3 regions of the Photorhabdus stackebrandtii genome follow, and region 1 is predicted to be linked to each of the others. Evidence: predicted binding sites of a transcription regulator. Region 1 holds the regulator's gene; each other region holds the start of a gene.

The links. Region 1 encodes ArgR, which controls arginine synthesis, uptake and breakdown. Its sites were predicted from a motif close to ANTGAATAAAAATACANT; they were not measured.
Region 2: the regulator ArgR is predicted to act here: its motif matches at 1,045-1,062, upstream of argA (amino-acid N-acetyltransferase).
Region 3: the regulator ArgR is predicted to act here: its motif matches at 1,288-1,305, upstream of argC (N-acetyl-gamma-glutamyl-phosphate reductase).

What each region holds. Positions count from the first base shown of each region.
Region 1 is NZ_PUJV01000001.1:62,518-64,799, reverse strand. It holds gene mdh (malate dehydrogenase) at 1-623, opposite strand, end outside; gene argR (transcriptional regulator ArgR) at 1,077-1,547, shown strand; gene mpl (UDP-N-acetylmuramate:L-alanyl-gamma-D-glutamyl-meso-diaminopimelate ligase) at 1,593-2,282, opposite strand, start outside.
Region 2 is NZ_PUJV01000021.1:3,739-6,020, forward strand. It holds gene argA (amino-acid N-acetyltransferase) at 1-1,011, opposite strand, end outside; gene amiC (N-acetylmuramoyl-L-alanine amidase AmiC) at 1,253-2,282, shown strand, end outside.
Region 3 is NZ_PUJV01000007.1:205,353-207,634, forward strand. It holds gene argE (acetylornithine deacetylase) at 84-1,241, opposite strand; gene argC (N-acetyl-gamma-glutamyl-phosphate reductase) at 1,344-2,282, shown strand, end outside.

The sequences.
Region 1 (2,282 bases):
TTCTGAATACGTTGAGTTAAAGCTGCCAATTCTTCATCAGTAAAGCTCACACCAGGGATTTGGGACAACAGAGGCAGAATAGTCACACCAGAGTGACCACCGATAACCGGTACTTCGATTTCCTGAGGTTTTTTACCTTTCAATTCAGCAACAAAAGTATTGGAGCGGATAATATCCAGGGTTGTTACACCAAATAGGCGGTTTTTATCATATACACCCGCTTTTCTCAGCACTTCAGCCGCAATAGCTACAGTTGTGTTGACTGGGTTAGTAATAATCCCAATCAGTGCCTTCGGACACGTTTTAGCCACTTGTTCTACCAGGTTACGAACGATACCGGCGTTAACATTAAACAGATCTGAACGATCCATACCTGGTTTACGGGCAACACCAGCAGAAATCAATACAACGTCCGCTCCTTCCAACGCTGGCGTTGCATCTTCACCAGCAAAGCCCTTAATTCTCACATCCGTTGGAATATGGCTCAAATCAGCAGCCACCCCAGGTGTCACTGGAGCGATATCATATAAAGAGAGTTCTGAACCTGAAGGAAGCTGGGTTTTTAGTAGAAGAGCAAGAGCCTGACCAATACCACCGGCTGCACCGAGAACTGCAACTTTCATCCTGATACTCCTTAAATCGTTTATACTTTAAAATGCTATGAATTCATCTGGTTATAAACCATAGATTACTACGTTCTTGAAAACAATCTGTTAACAGCCAAATTGTGGACTTACGCTCTAACCGTGGGACATAAAAATCGCCATATTCTAGGCAAAATGCTTATCTGTTAATGAGATAATGGGCACTATTTTGATAATTACCTTATGATTTTATGAAATAATCTGCTAAATACCTTACACCCAACGACAATACCAAACAACATCATTTGATTAACAATATATTTACCTGATAACCAGTCCCAAAAAGCAAATTCTCATATTCATATTTTGTGACTTTCTATATAGCATAAGCCTAATTCATGCTTTCAAAATGGTTATAAAATCATTTTTATTGCATAAAAATTCATTTATATGCATAATATAATCTTCATAGCTGATTGAATATGGTGAAATATGCGTACTCCCTCTAAACAGGAAGAGTTAGTAAAAGCTTTCAAAGCATTATTGAAAGAAGAAAAATTTAGCTCTCAAGGAGAAATCGTCACTGCCTTGCTGGAAGAAGGTTTTGAGAATATTAATCAATCCAAAGTCTCCAGAATGCTGACTAAATTTGGTGCTGTTCGCACCCGTAATGCCAAAATGGAAATGGTCTACTGCCTTCCTGCTGAGCTTGGCGTCCCTACTGCCACTAGCCCGCTAAAAAATTTGGTACTGGATGTTGATCACAACCATTCAATTGTTGTAATTCGCACAAGCCCTGGTGCTGCTCAGCTTATTGCTCGTCTGTTGGATTCCCTTGGTAAAGCAGAAGGTATACTTGGCAGTATCGCGGGTGACGATACTATTTTCATCACACTTGCCAGAGGTTTCACAGCAGAACAGCTACGTGAAAAAATTCTTGAATTGTTCGAACAAGAACTTTAAATGAATCGCGCCATGCTGGCGCGATTCATTTTCCTGCCGCCACCCTTAGGGTTGATAAGTTTTTTTATTCAGTTCAGATAGGAGTTTCTCATGAATACCACTAAACCCGCCATTACTCATAACCAAAATATGATCGCCTCTCTGTGCCTTATCAACAATCATATGCACCAGCGAATCAATGTCAGCACTCCAATACGCCGGCTGAACACAGCGATCTGCAATTTCTGATACATGCCATTTAATATTAGCTGGCTGAAATAAGAACACTTCATCAGCACGCCCCAGCGCTGGCGCAATCTCATTCTTACTTACACCCATTCTCATGGTATTTGAACGCGGTTCTAACACTGTAATAATACGAGCAGTTCCACCAACCTTACTACGCAGAGCTTCCAGTGTTGCCAAAATTGCTGTCGGGTGATGCGCAAAATCATCATAAACGGTGATGCCATTCTCCTCACCACGTAGTTCAAGGCGACGACGGGCATTAATAAAATCGCGCAAAGCACGACAGGCATCGGCTGGCTGGACACCAACATGATGTGCAGCTGCAATCGCAATCAACCCATTACGCATATTATGTTCACCAACCAGTGACCAATTCACTTCTCCAACAATTTCACCACCATAAAACACCCGATAATCACTGCTGTCTGTACTTATCTTTTTTGCCTGCCAGCGACCAGTTTCACCCACCAATTCCAATTCACTCCAGCAACCCATAGATAAGACATG
Region 2 (2,282 bases), on a different contig from region 1:
GATGAATTGATCTATTTCTCTCTCAAGTTGTTCTCTTGAACGGCGAACCAAAATGCCTTGCTGTTCCAACGGACGAATAAGTTCGAGAATACCGCCGATGTCATTAATATTCGCTCTGCGTATTTGTTCCGCGCTCTCCATGACTATTTGAGTACCAATACCATCACGGGAGAATAATTCTTGAACCAGAGAACCATCTGCCTGATAACTCAATAAGTGGCTGCGGTGAACGCCACGACGGCAAGCTTTTATGGCACTCCGTAAAAAACAGGCTGTACCTGAATAATAGTCACCTTCAGCTTCCAGCTCTTTAATGAGATCTGGCGCCTGATTAAGAAAAATTTCAGATAGAATTTTTCCGTCTTTGCCTTGTACGCCTTGAGTAGAGCAGAAACCAATTAGTTTTTCAGCTTGTAGCTTGATAGCCAATTGAGTAGCAACTTCTTCAAATGACAGATTAAAACTCTCGCCGGTAACGGAAACTGCAACCGGACCAATGAGCACTATTGCACCATTGTCTAACTGACGATTTATAGCTGCCTCATCAATACGGCGAATTTTTCCACTGTGGCAATAATCCACACCATCATCAACACCAAGGGGTTGAGCAATAATAAAGTTACCGCTGACAACATTAATATTTGCTCCCTGTAACGGGGTATTATTCAGATTCATAGAAAGACGTGCAGTGATATCCAGTTGTAGTAAGCCAGCAGATTGTTTGACGAATTCTAATGTCTTATTATCGGTAACGCGGGTGTGTTTGTGGTAAATCGGTTCATAATGATGGGTTGCAAGGTTTTGTTCAATTTGAGGTCTGGCACCATAAACGACTATCAGCCGGATGCCTAAACTATGCAGTAATCCGATGTCGTTGATGATGTTCGGGAAGTTCTCGTGAGCAATAGCCTCTCCGCCAAGCATGATAACAAAAGTTTTGCCACGGTGTGCATTGATGTATGGAACCGAGTGGCGAAATCCCTCAACTAATTCGGTGCTGCGTTCTTTCATAACAGACCCTCGATTGAATTTTTATTCGTAATTTATGTATTTTTATTCCTTTTGAAAGAAAATGGCAAGAGGCAATTAAAACAAAAACATTGCGATATATATGTGGACGTGAATAATTTGCCAAATATAAAATACTTATTACTGATGGCAGCATAATGTTGGTTAGCGTTTTTCACTTGGTTGTTTCCTGAGTTGAATATCACCTTGAATATTTGTATTTTATGAATGGAATGAATAGTAGATGAGTCATTCAGATTTTAATCTGTCACGGCGTCGCTTGTTGCAGGGAGCCGCAGCAATGTGGTTGCTTAGTGTCAGCCAAGTGGGTTATGCAGCGTCATCAAAAATTATTGCGGTTCGTATTTGGCCTGCATCCAGTTATACCCGTGTGACTCTTGAGTCCAATATTCCACTCAAATATCGTCAGTTCACGCTGAAAAATCCAAACAGAATTGTGGTTGATCTCGAAGATGTGCAATTAAATCATACCCTAAAAGGTATGGGAGAGCAGGTTCAATCCCGCGATCCTTATCTTAAACTGGTCAGGACGGGGCAGTTTGATCCTAAAACGGTCCGTCTGGTGTTTGAAGTTAAACAATCGGTCAGCCCACATATGTTTACTTTGAAACCCGTGGCGGAATTTAAGCACCGTTTGGTTTTGGATATTTATCCCGCAGCGGGAGCAAATAAGGATGATGACCCATTACTTGCTCTGCTTGAAGAGTATAATAAAGGTAATTTGGCTGAAGACTTACCGGCAGAAATACCGAAGTCAGGTAAAGCAGGTAAAGACAGGCCAATTGTTATTATGCTCGATCCTGGGCATGGTGGGGAAGATCCCGGCGCTATCGGCAAATATAAAACCCGCGAGAAAGACGTTGTTCTGCAAATCGCCCGTCGATTGCGAACTATTATTCAGCGTGAACCGGGCATGAAAGTGTATATGACTCGTAATGAAGATGTGTTTATCCCGCTAAAAGTCCGGGTGGCAAAAGCACGTAAAATGCGGGCTGATTTATTTGTTTCTATTCATGCTGATGCCTTTTCTAACCGGGCTGCACGTGGCTCTTCGGTTTTTGCACTTTCTACTAAAGGCGCAACCAGTAATACCGCACGTTTTCTGGCCCAAACGCAAAATGAAGCTGACCAGATTGGTGGTGTAAGTAAAAGCGGTGATAAGTATCTGGATCATGCCATGTTTGATTTGCTACAGACTGCGACAATCAATGACAGCCTTAAATTTGGCAGTGAAGTGCTCAAGCGCATGGGTA
Region 3 (2,282 bases), on a different contig from region 1:
TGCGCAGAAGGCTTGGGAAAGGTGCTTTTGTTGCTTGTTATGATGCTTAAGTCCCCCTGATTTTTGGGGGACGAGTAAAACGATTAATTATTGCTTAGACAAAAATGATCGATTAACTGAGAAATTACCTTTTTGGTGGGTTCAATGAACGACATATCAATGAACTCATCCGGTTGATGTGCTTGTTCAATAGAACCTGGGCCAAGGACTAACGTTGGGCATACTTCCTGAATGAATGGTGCTTCGGTACAGTAGTTGACTGTTTCAGCCTTGCGGCCTAGCAGTTTCTCAATCACGTCAACCATCTTGTGATCGGTTGGGCATGCATAACCGGGAATAGGGGTATGTAATTCATCGATAGTTAAGCGGCCAGGCCAACGTTGCTTAACTGGTTCCAGCGCCTTATTTAACAGTCCGTTCAGATCCTGTAACGTTAGCCCCGGTAACGGGCGAATATCCATATGCAATTCACAATGGGCACAAATACGGTTTACTGCGTCACCTCCATGAATATAGCCGAAGTTCATGGTTGGGTATGGAATGGTAAACGCCGGGTTGTTGTAACGCTCTTTTAGCGTATTGCGTAGTTCAATCAGGTGACCAATAGATTCGCGCATCAAGTCAATGGCGTTTATACCACGATCTGGATCACTGGAGTGCCCGGATTGACCAACAATGCGGATAGCGTTCGATAAATGTCCTTTGTGTGCACAGATAGGATGCAATGAAGTCGGTTCACCGATGATAGCGAAATCCGGTCGGATAGTGGTACTTGCCGCAAAATAACGGGCACCTGCCATTGTTGTCTCTTCATCCGCGGTAGCCAGAATGTACAGCGGACGGGTTATTTTACTGGCATCAATATCCCGCAAGGCATCAATGATAAAGGCGAAAAAGCCTTTCATGTCTGCCGTACCTAAACCATATAGTTTGTTATCACGTTCTGTCAGGGTGAAGGGATCTTTAGTCCAGCGCCCTTCGTCAAAAGGGACGGTATCAGTATGTCCACATAGCAGTAATCCACCTGAACCACTCCCCAGAGTCGCCAGTAAATTATATTTCCCACGGACTTTGGGTACGGGTTGTATTTCAATCTCGAAACCAATTTCCTGTAACCAACTTGCCAGCAGGTTGATTAAAGACTCATTACTCTGATCGATGCTGATATCGGTGGCGCTGATTGAGGGAGTTGCGATTAACTGCCGAAATAGCTCAATAAATGGAGGTAATTTAATATTCACTGTTGACAGCCTTTATTCATGATAGTATCAATATTCATGCATTTTTTTTGAATAAAAATACATTATCCCGTTTAAATACTGAGCACAAGGTAAAGATATCCCATGTTGAATACGCTGGTTGTTGGTGCAAGTGGTTATACCGGAGCAGAACTGGCAGCATATCTGCATCGTCACCCACATATAAATCTGATTAGGCTGATGGTTTCTGCTCAGAGCGTTGATGCAGATAAATGCTTCTCAGATTTACATCCACAGTATAAAGGCATCGTTGATCTACCGTTGCAACCGCTGACTGACATGACTGATGCCGTTAAAGGGGTTGATGTGGTTTTTCTTGCCACCGCCCATGAGGTCAGTCATGACATTGCGCCGGTATTTCTGGCAGCTGGTTGCATTGTATTCGATCTGTCCGGTGCCTATCGCGTACAAAATGCTCAGATTTATCAACAATACTACGGATTCAAACATAAGCATACTCAATGGTTAGCACAAGCTGTATATGGACTTGCTGAATGGCAGGCTGAAGAAATTAAACAGGCTCAGTTGGTTGCTGTCCCGGGGTGTTATCCAACGGTTTCTCAACTCGCTCTAAAACCGCTGCTGAAAAAGGGTTTGCTGAATACCTGTCACTGGCCGGTGATTAATGCCACCAGCGGTGTGAGTGGTGCAGGCCGGAAAGCCAGTATGATCAGCAGCTTCTGCGAAGTTAGCCTGCAACCTTATGGAATATTTACTCATCGTCACCAACCAGAGATTGAGGAACACCTGGGGACCAGGGTGATTTTTACTCCACATCTTGGCAATTTTGCGCGGGGTATTCTTGCTACGATTACCTGTAAATTGAATCAGGGTGTTACCGCAGAACAGATAAGTGAGGCTTATCAACAGGCGTATAAAGATAAGCCATTGGTGCGTCTCTATAGCAAAGGGGTGCCGGCTCTGAAATCCGTTGTTGGATCACCATTCTGTGATATCGGTTTTGTTGTGCAGGGTGATCACCTGATTATTGTCGGTACTGAGGATAATCTCTTGAAAGGCGCG